DNA from 4 places in the Serratia sp. TSA_7 genome. Region 1 is predicted to be linked to each of the others. Evidence: predicted binding sites of a transcription regulator. Region 1 holds the regulator's gene; each other region holds the start of a gene.
The links. The regulator CRP, encoded in region 1, controls carbon source genes, mostly activating them, when cyclic AMP is high. The targets are predictions, from matches to a motif close to ATGTGANNNNNNTCACAT.
Positions count from the first base shown of each region.

Region 2: the regulator CRP is predicted to act here: its motif matches at 3,809-3,826, upstream of udp (uridine phosphorylase).
Region 3: the regulator CRP is predicted to act here: its motif matches at 1,834-1,851, upstream of aaeR (HTH-type transcriptional activator AaeR).
Region 4: the regulator CRP is predicted to act here: its motif matches at 2,690-2,707, upstream of ACUTQW_RS02040 (ABC-F family ATPase).

Region 1 is NZ_JBQZFU010000008.1:46,694-51,964, forward strand. Features, by position in the region: gene ACUTQW_RS20600 (hydrolase) at 1-371, shown strand, start outside; gene ACUTQW_RS20605 (YheU family protein) at 368-601, shown strand; gene ACUTQW_RS20610 (phosphoribulokinase) at 754-1,623, shown strand; gene ACUTQW_RS20615 (OsmC family protein) at 1,669-2,076, opposite strand; gene crp (cAMP-activated global transcriptional regulator CRP) at 2,456-3,088, shown strand; gene ACUTQW_RS20625 (YccS/YhfK family putative transporter) at 3,143-5,218, shown strand; gene argD (bifunctional acetylornithine/succinyldiaminopimelate transaminase) at 5,257-5,271, opposite strand, start outside.
Region 2 is NZ_JBQZFU010000005.1:20,005-25,275, forward strand. Features, by position in the region: gene rmuC (DNA recombination protein RmuC) at 1-1,174, opposite strand, end outside; gene ACUTQW_RS16725 (DedA family protein) at 1,306-1,836, opposite strand; gene ACUTQW_RS16730 (tyrosine-protein phosphatase) at 1,923-2,705, opposite strand; gene udp (uridine phosphorylase) at 2,924-3,685, opposite strand; gene ACUTQW_RS16740 (dienelactone hydrolase family protein) at 4,195-5,031, shown strand; gene metE (5-methyltetrahydropteroyltriglutamate--homocysteine S-methyltransferase) at 5,163-5,271, opposite strand, start outside.
Region 3 is NZ_JBQZFU010000009.1:170,854-176,124, forward strand. Features, by position in the region: gene aaeB (p-hydroxybenzoic acid efflux pump subunit AaeB) at 1-414, opposite strand, end outside; gene aaeA (p-hydroxybenzoic acid efflux pump subunit AaeA) at 414-1,349, opposite strand; gene aaeX (p-hydroxybenzoic acid efflux pump operon protein AaeX) at 1,357-1,560, opposite strand; gene aaeR (HTH-type transcriptional activator AaeR) at 1,869-2,780, shown strand; gene ACUTQW_RS22065 (hypothetical protein) at 2,743-3,120, opposite strand; gene uriH (uridine-preferring nucleoside hydrolase UriH) at 3,329-4,270, shown strand; gene ACUTQW_RS22075 (hypothetical protein) at 4,633-4,917, shown strand; partial or broken gene ACUTQW_RS22080 (transposase domain-containing protein) at 5,111-5,230, shown strand.
Region 4 is NZ_JBQZFU010000001.1:420,724-425,994, reverse strand. Features, by position in the region: gene ACUTQW_RS02055 (LysR family transcriptional regulator) at 1-895, opposite strand, end outside; gene ACUTQW_RS02050 (isocitrate lyase/PEP mutase family protein) at 987-1,796, shown strand; gene mchS3 (MchS3 family protein) at 2,048-2,473, shown strand; gene ACUTQW_RS02040 (ABC-F family ATPase) at 2,734-4,326, shown strand; gene ACUTQW_RS02035 (hypothetical protein) at 4,970-5,271, shown strand, end outside.

The DNA.
Region 1 (5,271 bases):
ACTACCCCGACACCCTGCCGCTCAAGCTGCCGCAACTCCTGGCGCTGCGCCGTATCCGCGACTTTGACGATGTCATAACCTCACGCGTCCACGGCTTTAGCGACGCCACCGATTACTACCGCCGTTGCAGCGCGCTGCCGCTGTTACCGGCAATTCAGACGCCGCTGCTGATCATCCATGCCAAAGACGATCCCTTCATGACCGACGAAGTGATCCCCGACATCGCCGGCCTGCCGCGCAACATTGAATACCAGCTGACCGAGTTTGGCGGCCACGTCGGCTTTGTCGGCGGCAGTTTGAACAAACCCCACATGTGGCTGGAATACCGCATTCCATCCTGGCTTTCCCCTTATCTGGAACCCGTACCGTGATTATCCCCTGGAAAGAACTGGAAACCGAGACCCTGAACAGCCTGATCGAATCCTTTGTGCTGCGCGAAGGCACCGACTACGGCGAACACGAACGTTCGCTGGAGCAGAAAGTGGAAGACGTTCGCCGCCAGTTGAAAAACGGCGAGGTCCTGCTGGTATGGTCAGAACTGCATGAAACCGTCAACATCATGCCGCGCGGGCAGTTCCGTGCCGGGCAGGAAGAAAATTAGTGGCTGCCGGTTCTATGACTGACGGAAAAAATCAGGTAACAATGAACCATTGCAAACCCGCGCGCGGAATTTTGCCCTTGGCGAAAAGGGCGTCAAACAGACCAATAACCCTACTCTGACGCCGGCGCATTTAACACGGAGTGACAACCACCATGTCCGCCAAACATCCCGTTATCGCAGTGACCGGCTCCAGCGGCGCCGGCACCACCACCACCAGCGTGGCGTTCCGCAAGATATTCCAGCAGTTGAACATCCGTGCGGCGGAGCTGGAAGGCGACAGCTTCCACCGCTATACCCGGCCGGAAATGGACGCGGCGATCCGCAAAGCGCGCGATCTGGGTCGTCATATCAGCTATTTCGGGCCTGAGGCCAACGACTTCGGTCTGCTGCAACAGAGCTTTATCGAGTACGGCAAGAACGGCACCGGACGGTCACGCAAGTACCTTCATACCTACGACGAAGCGGTGCCCTATAACCAGGTCCCCGGCACCTTTACGCCTTGGGAAGCGCTGCCGGCGCCGACCGACGTGCTGTTCTATGAAGGGTTGCATGGCGGCGTGGTTACCGAACATACCGACGTGGCCAAACATGTCGATCTGCTGGTCGGCGTGGTACCGATCGTTAACCTGGAGTGGATCCAAAAACTGATCCGCGATACCGGCGAGCGCGGGCATTCACGTGAAGCGGTGATGGATTCGGTGGTGCGTTCGATGGAGGATTATATCAACTACATCACGCCGCAGTTCTCGCGCACCCACATCAACTTCCAGCGCGTGCCGACGGTGGATACCTCCAACCCGTTCGCCGCCAAAGCCATCCCTTCACTGGATGAAAGCTTCGTGGTGATTCACTTCCGCGGGCTGGATCAGATCGATTTCCCTTACCTGCTGGCGATGCTGCAAGGCTCTTTTATCTCGCACATCAATACGCTGGTGGTGCCGGGCGGCAAAATGGGGCTGGCGATGGAGCTGATCATGGCGCCGCTGGTGCAGCAACTGCTGGAAGGCAAAAAAATCGGGTAATGGGTCGGAGCGCGGCAGTTGGCCGCGCCCCTTTATTCTTACGCGTTACGCTACGTCGCGGATTTCAAAGCTGTGAGTCACGCTGGCAGCCTTGTTCAGCATCAACGACACCGAGCAGTATTTCTCGGCGGAGAGGTTCACCGCACGTTCAACGATATTGTCGGTCAGATCTTTGCCGGTCACGATAAAATGCAGGTTGATATGGGTAAAGACGCGCGGCACTTCTTCACGCCGTTCGGAGGTCAATTTCACCTCGCAATCACGCACGTCATTACGCCCTTTTTTCAGGATCGACACCACGTCGATAGCGCTGCATCCCCCCACCGACATCAGCACCATTTCCATCGGGCTGGGGGCTTTATCGCCGGCGTTGCCGTCCATCAACACCTGATGGCCAGACGCGGATTCCCCCAGAAACGTCAACCCTTCCACCCACTTAACTCTTGCCTGCATATTGGTCACTCCGATTAATTTCTTAAAATCAGAGTACGCTTTCGCATAGAAACTGGCAACGGAACCTGATGCTGGTCATGTGCGAGCAAGACAACACGAGACACCCGCCTCACTCTGTGCTACAAACAGAGCCGCAATAAATCTTTCCGGGACACTGATTTCAGGGAAACTCCCAGAGAAAGGCTCCTTTACCGGTATGTTAATAGAATGTAGCTTGCAGCTCTCCCGGCAAGTTAATATGCTAGAGCGACAGCGTATATTTATGACACGCCTCAAAACCTGCTGCCAGCCACCCTTAAAACAACGGCGACAGCACGTTTTACAGGGAACTCTGACCCCTGTGACACAAGGCAGCGATAACAACAGAGGATAACAGCGAATGGTTCTCGGCAAACCGCAAACAGACCCTACACTCGAATGGTTCCTGTCTCATTGCCATATCCACAAATATCCATCCAAAAGTACGCTGATTCACCAAGGTGAAAAAGCCGAAACGCTTTACTACATCGTAAAAGGCTCCGTCGCGGTGCTGATTAAAGATGAAGAGGGTAAAGAGATGATCCTGTCCTACCTTAACCAGGGGGATTTCATCGGCGAGCTTGGATTGTTTGAAGAAGGCCAGGAGCGTAGCGCCTGGGTCAGGGCGAAAACCGCCTGTGAAGTGGCTGAGATTTCTTACAAGAAATTCCGCCAACTGATTCAGGTCAACCCGGATATCCTGATGCGCCTGTCAGCGCAGATGGCAAGCCGCCTGCAAGTGACCTCAGAAAAAGTGGGTAACCTCGCCTTCCTGGACGTTACCGGTCGCATCGCGCAAACGCTGCTGAACCTGGCGAAACAGCCCGATGCCATGACCCACCCAGACGGCATGCAGATCAAAATCACCCGCCAGGAAATTGGTCAGATCGTCGGTTGTTCACGTGAAACCGTCGGCCGCATTCTGAAAATGCTGGAGGATCAAAACCTGATCTCCGCCCACGGCAAAACCATTGTCGTTTACGGCACACGTTAATCACTGAAAAAACGGCGCGATGATTCGCGCCGTTTTTTTATGCCCCGACCGATCATGTGGCGTCGACTGATTTACCACCCGGAAGTCAATTACGCACTGCGGCAAACGCTGGTGCTGTGTCTGCCGGTGCTCTTTGGCCTGCTGATCGGCCACCTGCAACTCGGCCTGCTGTTTTCCCTGGTTCCCGCCTGCTGTAACATCGCCGGGCTGGACACGCCCCACAAACGTTTTTTCAAACGCCTGATCGTCGGCGGCTCACTGTTTGCACTCAGCAGCCTGTTGCTGCAGCAGGCGTTGTTGTGGCAATTGCCGCTGCCGGCGTTGATGCTCGGCCTGGCTCTGCTGCTCGGCGTCAGCGGCGAGATCAGCCCGTTACATGCCCGCCTGCTCCCCGCCGCGTTGATCGCCGCCATCTTTTCACTCAGCATGGCCGGCACGGTGCCGCTGTGGTACGCCCCCTTACTGTATGTGGTGGGTACCGCCTGGTACGGCCTGTTCACCTGGTTCTGGTTCAAGCTGTGGAAAGAACAGCCGATGCGCGAATCGTTGAGCCAGCTTTATCTGGAACTGGCGGACTACTTCGAAGCCAAGTATTCCCTGTTAACCCAACATACCGATCCGCAAACCGCGTTACCGCCACTGCTGGTGCGCCAGCAAAAAGTGATGGACCTGATCAGCCTGCTGTATCAGCAGCTCAACTTTTTGCCGCACGCCAATAATCTCGAGCAAAAACGCCTGCAGCGAACCTTTCAGGTCGCGCTGGATTTACAAGAACACATTACCGTCAGCCTGCACCTGCCGGAAGAAGTGCAAAAACTGGTGGAGCAGAGCCAGGCCGAAGCGATTATCCGCCGCAATGCGCAGGTGATTGCCGGCCGGCTGCGCACGGTGGCGCACGATATTCTCTATCATCAATACTCTCAGCGCTTCAGCATGGTCAACGAGCTGGCGGCACTGGAAAAAGTGGCCGCACAGCACCCCGACAATCCGGTGGGCCAATTCTGTTACTACCACTTCAGCCGTATCGCTCGCCTGCTGCGCACCCAGCATCCGTTATACCGTCGCGACCTGATGGCCAATCAAAACCGCCTGCCGTTCTGGCCGGCGCTGTTCAGCTACCTGTCGTTCAAATCCAACGCCCTGCGCAATGCGGCACGGTTAGGAGTGATGTTGGCGGCAGGCAGCAGCCTGGGGATGATTTTCAATCTGCCAAAACCTTATTGGATCCTGCTGACCGTCATGCTGGTGAGCCAGAACGGCTACAACGCCACCCGGGTTCGCATCCAGCACCGTGCGCTCGGCACGTTGGCCGGGCTGGTGATCGCCGCCGGGTTGCTGCAGTTGCAAATGCCCGAGGGCGCGACCCTGAGCGTGATGCTGGTCATTACGCTGGCGGCCTATCTGGTTTCGCGTAAAAACTACGGGCTGGCGGTGATTGGCTTTACGGTGACGGCGGTCTATACCCTGCAACTGCTGGCGCTGAACGGCACACATTTCCTGATCCCTCGCCTTATAGACACCCTGATCGGCTGCGTATTGGTGTTCGGTGGCACCATCTGGCTGTGGCCACAGTGGCAAAGCGGCCTGCTGCGCAAGAACGCCCATCAGGCGCTGGAGAAAGATCAACAGGCACTGCGCCTGCTGCTGGAAGAGCAGGAACCCGATCCCAGCGCGTTGGCCTATGCGCGCATGCAGGTGAACCAAGCGCACAACGCGCTGTTCACCTCATTGAATCAGGCAATGCAGGAGCCGGGGTTTGAATCCAGCTATCTGGCGGATATGCGCCTGTGGGTAACGCACAGTCAGTTTATTGTCGAACACCTGAACGCGATGACCATTCTGGCGCGCGAGCACTATATGCTGACGCCCAAGCTGGCGCAGGAGTATCTGCAAACCTGCGAGATAGCGCTGCAAAGCTGCCAGCAGCGGCTGGAGTATGACGGGCCAAGCAGCGGCAACAGCATCATGCAGCCACCGGATTTGCACCCGGAAATGCCGGTTACCGAAATGGAGCGCCACCTGCGCCGCATTCTGTCCCACCTGAGCGTCATGCACACCATTTCGTCGCTGGCCTGGCGCCAGCGCCCGCATCACGGCATCTGGCTGAAACGTAAACTGCGCGATCAATAAGGGCGTCCTGCGGCGCCCCTTGTCATCCCGAGATAAGATTAAGCGTTAATCAC
Region 2 (5,271 bases), on a different contig from region 1:
TGGTGATGGTGCGAAGCGCCACCAACAGCGTGGTCGGGCTGACCAGCATAATATTGTGTTTAAGCGCTTCGCTTATCAATTCCGGCTCCCGGTCGATGGCCAGCAGGAAAGCCGGCTCCACCGGAATAAACATCAACACATAGTCCAGTGAACGCAGGCCGGGCAACTGTTGATAATCTTTGCGCCCCAGCAAGCGGATATGGCCGCGCAACGAGGCGATATGCTCGCTAAGCGCTGCCTCGCGTTCCGCGTCGTCTTCACTGTTGAAATAACGTTCGTAGGCGACCAGCGACATTTTCGCATCGATCACAACATCCTTGCCTTGCGGCAGACGCACAATAACGTCAGGCTGCATACGGCTTTGATGATCCAGCCGCACATTAACCTGAGTTTCATACTCGTGCCCCTCGCGCAAACCCGAGGCCTCCAGCACCCGACTCAGCACCACCTCGCCCCAATTGCCCTGGGTTTTATTGTCGCCTTTCAGCGCCTTGGTCAGGTTAATCGCCTCACGTGCCATCTGCGCGTTGAGTTGCTGAAGGTTACGTATTTCATGGGTCAGGGTATGGCGTTCGCGGGCTTCCTGGCCAAAGCTGTCCTGCACCTGACGGCGGAAACCGTCCAGTTGTTCGCGCAACGGCAGCAGCAGGCGATCCAGGCTTTGCTGGTTCTGTTCGTTCACCTTGCGCCCGCTGTGTTCGAAGATGCGGTTGGCCAGGTTTTCAAACTGGGTGGTGAGCCGTTGTTCGCTGTTGATCAGCAAACGCTGCTTCTCTTCCGCCGCCATGCGGGTCTCTTCCAGACGGATGGTCACTTCCCGCAGTTCGGCTTCCTGGGCGCTGTTGACCTCGCGTTGGGCGCGCAGCTCCTGATTAAGCAGTTCGCATTCGGTGCGCCAGTGATTGAGTTGTTGCAGCTTTTCGTGCCCGGCCGCCAATTGGCTGTGCAAATTACGTAACTCCAAATCGGTTTGCCGCATTTGCTGTTCATTGCGTTGCAGAACGTCCTGCCGGGCCGCCGTTTCCTGCTGTGCCTGCTGCAACGACTGTTCCAGTAGCCGCAGCTCGGTTTCATGCTGCGCATGGGCCTGCTGCACGCGCAGGCTGGCGATCAACCACCCCAACAGTATGCCGACCACTACCCCGCCCACACCGTAAACCAAACTGGTATCCACCCTGCCTCCTGTTACGCCTTGCCGTTTATGCGCCCGTTGCCCGTCACGTTAAGGGGATGCTGTATGGATGTCCAGTCTGATTTTGCACCGGCAACGCAATATTGCGAAACGCCGCGCAAGTCAGGCAAAAACTAGCCAAACCACTGGGTTAACCACTTGATGCCAAAGGCTCCCGGCGCAAGAATGCCGAACGCCCAGATCATCGCTGAAGTGATATTCGCCAGTTGGAAGTAACGTTGGGGCATGCCGCAGATACCGCCGACCAGCGGCACCACCGCGCGCAGCGGCCCGAAGAAGCGGCCGATAAAAATGCCCAGCACGCCCCAGCGTTCAAAAAACGCATGGCCGCGGTCCAGCAACTGCGGATTACGCGATAACGGCCACATGTGCGCCACGCGGTCTTGATAGTGGTAACCGATCCAGTAAGAAAGCCAGTCGCCGAAAAATGCCCCTATGGCAGCGGCGGCCCAGATAGGCCAAAAAGCGATGCCGCTCTCGCCAATCAACGCGCCCAGCGCCAGCAGGATAACCGTGGCCGGCAACAGCAGGGACAAGAACGCCAGCGATTCGCCGAATGCCAGGAAGAAAATAATGGGGATGGCCCAGCCTTCGTGCTGACGCACGGCATCGCTGACCCAGTTGATAATGTCGTTGAGGCTCAATACGGGCTCCTGATACGGGGTTTCCTGTGCCAAGGATACGCAATGCCGACCGGGGCAGGTTAAACCCCGACTAAACATGTCGCGGTTTACTCGAGGTAGAACGCCTGCAGCGTTTCACGCTGACTTGGGCCCAGGCCGTATTCTGCCTCCAGCCAGCGATCGGTGGAACCGTATTGAGTGCGAATACCGCTCAGGGCGGTCATCAGGAACTCTTCGCGGACGCTTAGCACGTAGGTGAACTGCCCCAGCGCCGAGGCGTTCAGGCGAATCGACAGTTGATCCAGCATGTGCTCGCGGAAGGTCGCCAGCGTGGTTTCGGTCAGCAGGTAATCTTCAACCACCGTCGCCTCGTCAGCCCCCAGGGCAAACAACACCAGTGCCGCCCCCACCCCGGTGCGATCCTTACCCACCGCGCAATGCTGGACGATAGCGCCGCTATCGGGGGTAAGCAGCAGTTGGGTCAGCCGTTTATACGCAGGATTGCCGAACGGCAGCCGGCGATACAGCTCCTGCATAAACGCCTGTGCGTCGAAACCGGCCAACGTCTGGCTGGTCAGCTTTTCCAGGTTAGCGTTAACCCCACTGCTCAATGGGTTGGCCGGAACATGATGGTAATCGGCGCCACGCCACAGAATATCAGGCTTGTCCTGCACTTCGTCGGCGTCACGGTAGTCCAGCACCGAGCGCACCGGCACGCCGGCCAGGAAGGTGCAGTCGTTTTCCGTCAGGCAATTCAGCGAGCCGGAACGGAACAACAGACCGCGTTTGATGCGGCGACCACCGACGACGCCGTTGCCGCCTAGATCGCGGAAATTAATGCCGCCATCAAGCGGAGCAAGTGAAGGATGAAGCAGAATCTGGGCGGTCATAGACGTCCTCGTGGTTATTGTCTAAAAGGCGCAACCTGAACGGCAAAACCGAAATCAACGGATAAAGAGGCGGCCGAAAGGATGGCGCTGATGGCTATATACACCCTGGCTTTCACGTTGCGGCCAGCCGCAGTTTGCAAGGCGTGGATATAACCGTAACAGATTAAGGCTGAATGGAAAAACGGACCGCGTTGGCGGCCCGTTGAAGGGGGAGGCGATTACAGCAGGCGGCGTGCCGCTTCAACCACAATCTGTACCGCTTTGCTTTCGGTGTTTTTCATGGTTTCTGCGTTTGGAATTTCCTGCTGGGTGCGGTTGACGATCACGCCGGCAACCATACCGGCACGCAGGCCCTGGCTTGCGCACATGGTCAGCAGAGTGGCGGATTCCATTTCATAGTTCATCACGCCCATCGCCTGCCATTCTGCCATCGAGCCCTTAAAGCGGCTGACGACGCGGCCGGAATAGGTATCGTAACGTTCCTGGCCCGGATAGAAGGTATCAGAAGACGCGGTCACGCCAATATGCGTGGTGGCGCCGCTGGCCTTGGCGGCCTCGACCAGTGCGGTGGTGCAGGCAAAGTCGGCCACGGCCGGGAATTCCATCGGCGCAAAGTGCAGGCTGGCGCCGTCAAGGCGAACCGCCGCGGTAGTGACCAGCACGTCGCCGACGTTGATGTTCGACTGAATAGCCCCGGTGGTGCCGATACGCAGGAAGGTACGGATCCCCAGTTGCGCCAATTCTTCAACGGCGATAGAGGTAGACGGGCCGCCGATGCCGGTGGAGCAGACGATCACCGCCTTGCCGTCCAGCTCTGCGCGCCAGGTAGTAAATTCACGATGGGAAGCCAGGTGCACCGGATTTTCCATCAGCTTGGCAATTTTCTCTACGCGCTGCGGATCGCCCGGAACGATGGCAAGCTGGGCCCCTTGTAAATCGTTTTTAGTGAGGCCGAGATGAAAAACATCAGATTGAGACATACGAGACTCCTCATAGATCATGTTTATTGGGAGGAACAAAAAAGTACTCTACTGAAAATCGCCATCCAATTTCGTGATGGCCATCACCATGAATAAAGAAACAAAGATAAATCTACATAATTTTTGTGACAAAAGTCACATTAAATAGCCCAAAGACGCTGTAAACGCCGCACTTGCCACAAGTCTAGCCGACAAAACAGCCCGCCGTTTACCGCCGTTCCTCTTGGCGACAGGCCCCTTTTCCCACCACGAGGCCACTTATGTCGCCACCGAAAAATAGCCTTATTTTATCGGCGACTTAGCAACAAAAAATGGGGCTAACGTACCTTATGGCGCTAATGCAGGCCAAAATGCGCAATATCCTGATAAAAAGATAACAAAAATGCGCTAAAGCCAGATAATTAATCGTTTTTTACAGACTTGACCGAAAATGCTCAACCGGGTGCCAATAACGGGTAATCTTTCCTATAGTTATTCTCAGCGCTTTTTTCTATTGCACGGAGACCGCAATGAAAACCGACCATGTGATGACATTAAAACAGGCTCAGGGGGGATTCGCCCCGGCCGTAACGCCGTTGGCCGCTTCTACTGTATTTACCGACGAACAGGGCATTCATGCCGGGGAAACCACCATTCCCTCGCAGGGTGACAACCTGCCGGCCTATATTGCCAAACCAGCGAACCACAACGGCCCCTTCCCCGTGGTGCTGGTGGTACAAGAGATTTTTGGCGTTCACGAGCATATTCAGGATCTGTGTCGCCGCCTGGCGAAACAGGGCTACCTGGCGATAGCGCCAGAGTTGTACTTCCGACAGGGCGATGCCAAAGATTACCAGGAGATTGGCGACATCTTGCAAAAGCTGGTGAGCAAGGTGCCGGACCGTCAGGTGTTGGCCGATCTCGACCACGCAGCCCATTGGGCCAGCCGCCACGGCGGCGACGCCAGCAAGCTGGCGATTACCGGTTTTTGCTGGGGCGGCCGTATTACCTGGCTGTATGCCGCGCATAACCCGCAACTGAAGGCAGCGGTAGCCTGGTACGGCAAGTTAGTGGGCGAAAAAACGCTAAACTCGCCGAAACACCCGGTCGATGTGGCTACGCAGCTGTCTGCGCCGGTGCTGGGATTATACGGCGGCCAGGACAGCGGAATTCCACTGGAAACGGTGGAGACCATGCGTCAGGCGATTCGCGCAGCTAACGCCGATGCCGAGATCGTGGTCTACCCCGAAGCGGGTCATGCTTTCAATGCAGATTATCGCCCAAGTTACGATGCCGAAGCGGCGACGGACGGCTGGCAACGCATGCTGACATGGTTCGCTCAACACGGCGTGGTCGGCGTCAAATAACCCTTCCCCTCGCGGCTGCCTTCACCGGTGGCCGCCTGCAATGTAAAAAAGGGCGCCGAAGCGCCCAAAATAATCACACCAGAACCTTATTGATTGCACGCCGGCCTCAACGGCCGGGCAACGCACTCCGATCAGGCTTGCTGCTCGCGCAGGCGCTGAGCCGCCAACACCATGTTGGCCAGCGACTGACGGGTTTCCGGCCAGCCGCGGGTTTTCAGACCGCAATCCGGGTTAACCCAC
Region 3 (5,271 bases), on a different contig from region 1:
GGTTTCACTGGTGGAGGTCGTCACGATGATGATCAGCGCGGTATACCCGGCAAGCCCCCAGGCGTAGGAGTTTTCAACCTTGATCAGCGAAGAGATCCAGGTACAAAACCCGGCCCAGATGCAGCACAACAACAGCATCACCACCGGTGCGCGTGCGGTGGAGACAATAATCACCAGGCCGACGAAACAGCCGATAAAGGTACCGATAATACGCAACCAGCCGCGGTGGCGAATAGCGCCGGAGAACGGCTCGCCGCCCGCCGCAAAGGCCGGGCCGGCGGCTACGATGGCGGCGGTCATCGCCGACCAGCGCGGGGTTTCCAAATTGAGGTGGAAACCGACAAACAGGGCAAACACAATCGCGAAGCTGAGCTTGAAAGCGAATCTCAGCCGAATAAACGTTGGGCTATTCATTAGCCAAACTCACGTAGCCGATGCATCAGGCGAACAAAAGGCGAGCCGCTGTCGGCCTTGCGATCGTTCTTGCCGGTGATCACCACGGTCGCGGTGGTGCCGGCCGGGTACGGATGCAACTGGTCTTTGTCGTCCAGCAGGATTTTAACCGGTACGCGCTGCGCCAGGCGCACCCACTCCAGGTTGCTGTCGATAGACGCCAACCCTTTGCTGTTCACGGTGCTGCTGCTGTTGTTCACGGCGGCGGCCACGCTATCGACGGTGCCGTGCATGATGCGGTTGCTGCCCAGCGGGGTGATTTCCACACGGTCGCCCTTGTTCAGGCCATTCAGCTTGGTTTCTTCCAGATAGGCCAGAATGTAGAAGGTGTTTTTCTTCACCAGCGCCACGGCGACCGAGCCGCGGGTGATGTATTCGCCGCTGTGGACGTTCAGGTTGGTGACCCAGCCGTCGGCCGGCGCACGCACCGTGGTACGTTCCAGATCCAGCTGCGCCAGCTCGCGGGTCGCCACGGCTTTCGCCAACTGATGCTGCACGGTTTGCAGCACGTTGTTGGCCTGATCGATCTCTTCTTGCGACATCGCCTGCACGCCCAAACGCACCCGGCGGCCGGCTTCACGTTTTTTCTCCGCCGCCAGCGTCTGGTAATAGGCAACGTCGGCGCTGGCTTCCGCCAAGGCCTGCTCATAGCGCGGCCGGTCGATAACAAATAGCACCTGTCCTTTTTTCACCAGTTGGTTATCCACCACCGGTACATCGGTCAGCAGGCCGGTGACGTCCGGCGCTATCGCCACTACGTCGGCGGTAAACTTGGCGTCACGCGTCCAGGGGGATTCGGTGTAGAACACCCAGGCTTTGAATATGGCGACGATCGCTAACAGGACCAGAAACAAAGTGATCGCGATTCGAACTATTTTTATTGAGAAATTTTTCACAGCGACCTCAAACGAAAAGACGTGAAATCAGATAGAACAGACAGCAATACAGCGCGGTATTAAACAGCGCCGGATGCCAGACAAAATCGTAAATCCCGGTGGGTTGCAGCAGGCGGCGCAGCAAGAAAAACAGCGCCAGCGATACCAGCAACTCAAAAAATACCGGGGGAAACGACAGTCCGAAGATGACCATAACCGGAAGCAAACTCATCCATTTTTCCTTATTGTTCACTGCACCGGGCGTTACCCTTTCTTCTCATTCACATTCTCTTTACATGTTAGCTGACGCGCACCACAAATTTCGGCCCAGACAGGTCAGGAACCTGAAAAAAGGATAAACTCAGGGGCATACATCCGCGATAGGGATTGCGAGGATATCGGAGGGATCGGCCAAAGCTGCTCTGCCGACCGCACTCACGCGTTGGTAAGGTCTTTCCACCCGACCGGTTTATATTAGCGTGCTTACTATCAACCTATCAACAATCTGTGATCTAAATCACTTTTAAGCCAGAGTGAATAATGGAAAGACTAAAACGGATGTCGGTGTTCGCAAAAGTCGTTGAATGCGGGTCGTTTACGGCGGCTGCGCGCCAGCTTGATATGAGCGTTTCATCTATCAGCCAGACCGTCTCCAAACTGGAGAATGAGCTGCAGGTCAAGCTGCTCAACCGCAGCACGCGCCGCATTGGCCTGACGGAAGCCGGGAAAATTTACTATCAGGGCTGCCGCCGCATGCTGCAGGAAGTGAGCGAGGTGCACGAGCAGCTGTACGCGTTTAACAATACGCCGACCGGCACGCTGCGCATCGGCAGTTCGTCCACCATGGCGCAAAACGTGCTGGCGACCATGACTGCCGATATGCTGAAGGAATATCCCGGTCTGACGGTGAACCTGGTGACCGGTATTCCGGCGCCGGACCTGATTGCCGACGGGCTGGACGTGGTGATCCGCACCGGCGCGCTGCAAGATTCCAGCCTGTTCTCCAAACGCCTCGGTTCAATGCCGATGGTGATATGCGCCGCTAAAAGTTACCTCAGCCAGCACGGCACGCCGCAGAAACCCAGCGACATGGTCAACTTTTCCTGGCTGGAATACAGCGTGCGGCCGGACAGCGAATTCGAACTGATAGCCCCCGAAGGCATCACCACGCGCATCTCGCCGCAAGGGCGCTTTGTCACCAACGATTCGCAAACCATGATCCGCTGGCTGAAAGCCGGGGCCGGCATCGCCTACGCACCGCTGATGTGGGTGATCGAAGAGATCAAACGCGGCGAGATCGAGATCCTGTTCAAAAGCTATCACTCGGATCCTCGCCCGGTATACGCCCTGTACACCGAGAAAGACAAGCTGCCGCTTAAGGTGCAGGTGTGCATCGATTACCTGACGGAGTACTTCAAGCGCGTGGCGGAAGTCTATCAGGGCTACCGCTGAGCAGAAAACGGCGCGCCAGAGCGCCAAGCAGCAACAGCGCCAGCATGCCCAGCCCCCAGATTAACCAAACGGCGTAGCCCGCCCAGGTGAGCAACAACGGGAAAGAGCCGGCCAGCCAGCGCCCCAGTTCTTGCAGCATCGGCAACCAGCCCTCCAGCAGCGCCTGCGGCACCAGGCTGAGCAAGCCGGTAAACTGGGGTGCCAACTGCGCCGAGCCGTTCTCCGCCAAGCCCACCAGTGCAGGTAACCAGGCCAGCACGCCGGAGACGCCCCAGGCCAGCAGCGTCCATAATCCCATTGCCGCCAGCACGGCAGCCAGCGCCCATCCGTTCTTTGTCATGATTTCCCCCCTTTTCTGTGTTGCACTAAGCAGCAATGTAAACCATGGACTCCACTCCAGGGTAAAGCGCCGGCGAGGGGATTTACGTTTAATTACACCGCAACATTGGCAATGCTTTGATGCGATTAACAAAAGCACCATCGGCATTACTCCGCTCTGCAACGCTGCGCTATGCTGCGGGCACCTCTCCTCTGCATCGGGAATAAAAATGAAAAAAATCATACTGGATTGCGACCCTGGGCATGACGACGCCATCGCCTTACTGCTGGCCTGGGGCAACCCGCAGATCGAACTGCTGGCGGTGACCACCGTGGTCGGCAACCAGACGCTGGATAAGGTCACCCGCAACGCGCTGGCCGTCGCGCGTATCGCCAATATCACCGGCGTCCCCTTTGCCGCCGGCTGCCCGCGCCCGCTGGTGCGGCAGATTGAGGTAGCGCCCGATATTCACGGTGAGTCCGGCCTTGACGGCCCGGCGCTGCCGGAACCGACCCTGACGCTGGAGCCACGCCATGCGGTGGACTTGATCATCGATACGCTGATGGCGCATCCGCCGGGTAGCGTGACGCTGGTGCCGACCGGCGGCCTGACCAACATTGCCATGGCGGTGCGCAAAGAACCGCGCATCGCCGAGCGGGTAAAGGAAGTGGTGCTGATGGGCGGCGGCTATCACGTGGGCAACTGGAGCGCGGTGGCGGAATTCAATATCAAGATAGACCCTGAAGCGGCGCACATCGTGTTTAATGAAAAGTGGCCGCTGACCATGGTCGGGCTGGACCTGACCCATCAGGCGCTCGCCACGCCGGAGGTGTGCGAACGCATTGCCGCCATAGGTACCGGGCCGGCGAAATTCGTCGGCGAGCTGCTCGCGTTCTTCGGCAAGATGTACCAACAGGCGCAGGGATTTAGCGCACCGCCGGTACATGACCCTTGCGCGGTCGCCTACGTGATCGACCCTGAAGTGATGACGGTGCGTAAGGTGCCGGTGGATATCGAACTGACCGGTACCCTGACGCTGGGCATGACCGTGGCCGATTTTCGCGCCCCGCCGCCGCCGGACTGCCACACGCAGGTCGCGGTAACGCTGGATCAAGACAGGTTCTGGGATTTGGTGGTGGATGCGCTGGAGAGGATTGGGGAAGCAGATTAAGGATCTGGGCCTTATTTTCTTGCTGCATTACAGCTCGGGGTGATAGGAGTGCATCTCGGGCTACGGATAACGGGCAAAATCGCCACATCAGAAAAGTCACTCTTTCACCTACTACTGGCATGAATAATGTCTTTTATATTTTAAATAGATAAGCATGATTAAAACAATTTAATTACTCATAAAATATTTTATATATCCATATAAATCATTCAGTTTAATTATTAATAATTAAAAACCAATCCACCATAATTATATTAATTACTTTAACCATAAATCATATCCCCTTGCTCAAAGAAAAATGTAGCGATAGAGTAATAAGTGCAATTCTGCAATTACAACCTCTATTTGAAAAAGGATTTCCCATGCAAAAAACCGCTATGATTTTAGCCAGTACGCTACTCTTATTCTCCAGCCTGTCACTGGCTGGCGTCTCTGTTAACGGGCAAACTCTGGCGCCTGGTGGCTATACCGTTGATGCTTCAGGCAATCTCGTTCGCACCAACGATGTTGACGCAAAAGGCAATGGCGTCGGCGTTAACGTCGCCAAAGGCAATAATAATGTACAACAGGGTGACAACCAATCTCAGGTCAATGCAAAACTGTGCGCCAACGTTTTTTTGAAGAAAATTCTGCCACAGTGTCGCTAATTTAATTCTTTATCAAAAAATACGCCATGACGGGTAATGCCGACCGGTGGCTGGTGTAAAAGGGCCCATGTTCATCATGCATGGCCCCTTTTAAAATGGAACGTTCACAGGCTCTTGGCTTTATCCATTTCACTTCGCCGAGCCTGCCCGCTCCCTCTCCGACCTTATTCCCGCAGAGTTTATTCAGCAGACACTGACTCTCACCGATACCGTCACGCTGCGTAAACGAAAACTTCCTCTTGAATCGATGATTTGGCTCGTTGTCCGCATGTCCGTTTTCTGCAACCACCCTATAACCGAAACCGTTGGCCTGACGAACATCCTAGATCCTCGTTTTACGGCCCGTAGTTCAGT
Region 4 (5,271 bases), on a different contig from region 1:
GGCAAGGTTCCTGTTGCCATCTCAGTGTCAGGAAATCGATTAACGCCCGCGCTGCCGGCCCCACCGGCCCCGGCGGGTAAACGGAATAAACTCCGGTTTCTCTCCCTGTCCATTGCGGCAGCAGTTGCACCAATTCCCCCAAACGTATCGATTCGGCCATCGTCACGGCGGAATGAAATGCGATGCCTTGGCCGTCTATACAAAATTGTTTGACCGCATCGCCATTATCCGCTCGCATTCGGCCCTTGGGCTGAAACACCGTCTCCCCCGCGGGCCCGAACAGGCGCCAGTTATCGCCATCGTGGCTCGCCGTCGAAACCAGGCACTGGTGCTGCCGCAGTTCCTCAAGCGTTGTCGGTGTGCCGTGCTGTTGCAGATAATGCGGTGAGGCGACCAGGATCCGCCGGTTGTTGAGCAGCTTGCGCGCCACCAGGCTTGAATCCGGTAGCCGGCCAATGCGGATAGCGACCGCCACGCGTTCCGCGACAATGTCGACATAACGATCGGTCATCAGCAGGTCTATTCGCAGTTGGGGATACTGCGCCATAAAAGCCGCCAGATGCGGCGCGACGTGCAGGCGGCCAAACGACAGCGAAGTGCTGACACGCAACGTTCCCTGCGGCTGGCTTTGCTCATCGCGCATTCGCTCATAGGCCATTCTCAATTGTTCCAGCGCGGCGCTGCAGTCTGTGAAGTAGCGCTGGCCGGCTTCGGTCAGCGACATCGCCCGGGTTGTGCGGTTGATAAGCAGCATATCAACCTGTTGCTCAAGCTTTTTGACCAGGCGACTGACGGCAGAAGGCGTCATATTCAGCGCTTGCGCCGCTCTGGCGAAGCTCTGATGTTCAGCCACGGCGACAAAGGCTTTTACCAGTTGCAGGGAAGGTTCTTCCATTCGTTCTCCCAGGGAATGAATATCTGAAATTTACGGCTATTATCATCCAAATTGATGATGGTTAGAATGCGTTTTTTACCGGGAGAACCTTATGGACACTCACAATAATGCCGCCGTTTTTGCCAATCTGCACCGTCAGCCACACCCATTACGCCTGCCCAATGCCTGGGACGCCGGCAGCGCATTGTTGATTGAAAGCCTCGGTGCCGCCGCGATCGCCACTACCAGCGCCGGTGTCGCATGGTCGTTGGGCTATCGCGATGGCGACAGGTTGCCGTTAGCCCCGCATCTGGCGAGCATTGCGGCGATTGCGCGCGTCATTAAAGTGCCGCTCAGCGTGGATATCGAAAGTGGTTACCCGGATGAAGAAGGCAGCCTGGAAAGCCGGGTGGCGCGCTTTATTGACGCCGGTGCGGTGGGCATCAATATTCAGGATGGGGCGGATTCGCCGCAGATCTTGTGCGAGAAAATCACCCAGGTGCGTAATGTCGCGGAGCGCATGGGGATTAAACTTTATATCAATGCGCGCACGGACGTTTATGCGCGCAGCCTGGTCCCTGCCGCCATGCGAGTCAGTGAAACGCTGAGTCGAGCCAAGAGCTACCACGAGGCGGGGGCTGATGGGTTGTTTGTTTTGGGCGTGACGGACCCGGAACAGATCCGTGAAATTGCCGGCCAAACCGATCTGCTGCTTAATGTGATCGCCTGGCCTGGTCTTTTGCCGGCGGAGCAACTCGCCGCGCTTGGCGTACGCCGGGTGAGCGTCGGCTCATGGATCCCGCAAAGCCTGTGGACGCACACTGCCAGATTGGCGGCAGGTTTTCTGGCCGATGGCAGTTCCGAACCGCTGTTCGGTGATGCAGCGCCTTACTCGCATATCAACGGTTGTTTCCCCGATTAACGAGTCAGGATGCCGGATGGGGGATTACCGCATTCGGCATGTTCGGGGGGGCGGGGCGGTTTCAAAAAAATGGTTGAAGAAAAGTAAGGTTATGGTTGATGCTCGTATAATAAGAGTATATGAATCAAGCTATTTTATGGATTTTAATGATTCATGTTATTAATGCGGCTATAAGTTTTCTATTTGCAATGATTTTATTTATGTGGTTAGGTTGGCATAAGGTAAATGATTTGTGAATGCGGGTGGGCTTTATGAAAAGGATTTTTATAGTTGCTACTTTATTTTTTACTGCGTTATGTCCTCTCTATGGCTACGCAAATGAAAATCATTATGAAACTATAGAAGCCAACTTATCCCAGGTTGGTTATTTTTCTTTAGGAATGAATGGCTTTGCTGGCAAGATTAGTGAAGGGGAAGTTGCTGTAATAGATATTCTTAAAAGCAAGAACGCAACTGATATTTTCCTGAGAACAGCCAATAATCCCAAGGCAACGCCAGAAAGTAAACTCTATGCAGCTTGTGGATTGAAACAACTAGGTAAACTAAATAATAATGACGTCAAATCCATTTCTGAAAAAGAGTGGAATGATGATGTTTCTGTATTGAAAGCAGACATTCTAAGAAAAGAAAAATTTAAACATTTATATTTTGGTATTTTGAATCATGGATGCATGTGAGTAAATTTACTGAATTACTCTATTTCTTGGGGAAGCGGCCCATGGCAACCTTCAAGCGGTAATAGCTTCACCGGTATCCCTCCGTCAACGGGCGGGCTTGCATTACGCCGAACCATGGGCCGGCATGTCGGGTTAAGCGCATGATCCTCTGCCGCCGCACCTTTGCTCAAATTGTCACCGAAACTTCCCGCGATCTCTTATCCTCGTTATGGCATAATGCGCGCCAAATCACATTCCCAATGATATGAAGAGCGAGCGCTGTGTTAAGCACTAACAACATCACTATGCAGTTTGGCAGTAAGCCGTTGTTTGAAAACATCTCCGTCAAGTTTGGCGGCGGTAACCGCTACGGTTTGATCGGGGCCAACGGCTGCGGCAAATCCACCTTTATGAAAATTCTGGGTGGCGATCTGGTGCCGAGCGGCGGCAACGTGTTCCTCGATCCGAACGAACGCCTGGGCAAACTGCGTCAGGATCAGTTCGCTTTCGAACAATACAGCGTGCTGGACACCGTCATCATGGGCCATCACGAGCTGTGGGCGGTGAAGGAAGAGCGTGACCGCATTTACGGTCTGGCCGAAATGAGCGAAGAAGACGGCTATAAAGTGGCCGATCTGGAAGTGGCTTACGGTGAGATGGACGGTTACACCGCCGAAGCGCGCGCCGGCGAACTGCTGCTTGGCGTAGGCATCCCGGTTGAACAGCATTACGGCCCGATGAGCGAGATCGCGCCGGGCTTCAAACTGCGCGTATTGCTGGCGCAGGCGCTGTTCTCCGATCCGGAAATCCTGCTGCTCGACGAACCGACGAACAACCTGGACATCGATACCATTCGCTGGCTGGAGCAGGTGCTGAACGATCGTAACAGCACCATGGTCATCATTTCGCACGACCGTCACTTCCTGAACATGGTCTGTACTCACATGGCGGATCTGGACTACGGCGAGCTGCGCGTTTATCCGGGCAACTACGACGAATACATGACTGCGGCCACTCAGGCGCGCGAGCGTCTGGTTGCGGACAACGCCAAGAAGAAGGCACAGATTAACGAACTGCAATCGTTCGTGAGCCGCTTCAGCGCCAACGCCTCCAAATCCAAGCAGGCGACCTCTCGCGCCCGCCAGATCGACAAGATCCAACTGGAAGAAGTGAAGGCCTCAAGCCGTCAGAACCCGTTCATCCGTTTTGATCAGGACAAGAAACTGTTCCGTAACGCGCTGGAAGTGGAAGCGCTGACCAAAGGCTTCGATAACGGCCCGCTGTTCAGCAAGTTCAATCTGATGGTTGAAGTGGGCGAGAAAGTGGCGGTACTGGGCCCGAACGGTATCGGTAAATCCACGCTGCTGAAAACGCTGGTGGGCGACGCTCTGCCGGACAGCGGCAGCGTGAAGTGGTCCGAAAACGCCAAGATCGGCTACTACGCTCAGGATCACGAATACGAGTTCGATGACACCCTGACGGTATTCGACTGGATGAGCCAGTGGAAGCAGGAAAAAGACGACGAGCAAGCGGTGCGCAGCGTGCTGGGCCGTTTGCTGTTCAGCCAGGATGACATCAAGAAGAAAGTTAAGGTGCTGTCTGGTGGTGAAAAGGGCCGTATGCTGTTCGGCAAGCTGATGATGCAGCGCCCTAATATCCTGGTTATGGATGAACCAACCAACCACCTGGATATGGAATCCATCGAATCGCTGAACATGGCGCTGGAAATGTACGAAGGTACGTTGATCTTCGTCTCCCACGACCGTGAGTTCGTCAGTTCGCTGGCGACGCGCGTGCTGGAAATGACGCCGACCAAGGTTATCGACTTTACCGGCAACTACGAAGACTATCTGCGTAGCCAGGGTATCGTTTAACTCTGCTTAGGCAGTCAAAAGGCGGGAGCATTCCCGCCTTTTTTGTCTCCGTTATAGTGCAGAGTAAAATGTTCTGTTGAAATTCTGACATACACTCCTCAAATATCGTTCACTATCTGCATTTTTCCCCGTAAGCATAAAATCTGGAATGCATGTCTTTTATTTATCGTAAAGCGAGTGTAGAAGCTTAATTTTATTATTTTAAGCTGCCCGTATATTTACCTGGTTCGTTAATGCCATTAATTAACCTTGCCATAAAATTAGTTAAAAATCGGTTATGCGAATGACTTATATATTGAAGTAGTTGCTGGTTTTAGTCTGTTTACCTTGATTTTAATAAGGATGAAAATATCTTGATATTTTCTCGCGCAAACGTTAGTAATAATCGTTATCACACATGATGAGAGGCTTTTTCAGTATTTTAGGGGTGATTAATGCAGTCTTTTAGAACTAATGGCATATTTTTTCGGAAATGGATGCGCTGCGCTACATACCTTTTTATGATATTCACCGCTGTGAATTATATTGGTAACAGTATTCATGGTGGAGATTTATATTTCTTTTTATTGATTGTTTTTTTATGTCTTTTGGGCGGCTTTGCCTTTGTTTTTTTCAACATTATCAATGTAAAGGATGACGAAAAATGAAAGAGCTTGGTTTGCGCGAAATTGCTCAGATATCGGGTGCTGGTGGTGAACAACTGGCTCAACTGGGCGGCACTTTAGTAGGGACTTGGGCCTCTGGTGGTAATCCTTACGCCGGAGCATTGGGAGGGTATGTGGCTGGTGAATTATACAGTGGGATACAACATGGTCACCAAACCGCCCCCGGCATTGGACAAGGATTAGGGTCCTACAACCCTAATTATAATCCTGGTTTGATCGGGCCATGGCAACCTTCTGGGAATAGTTTTTCTCTCGCGGAAATCCAGGCAATTGGCTGGGC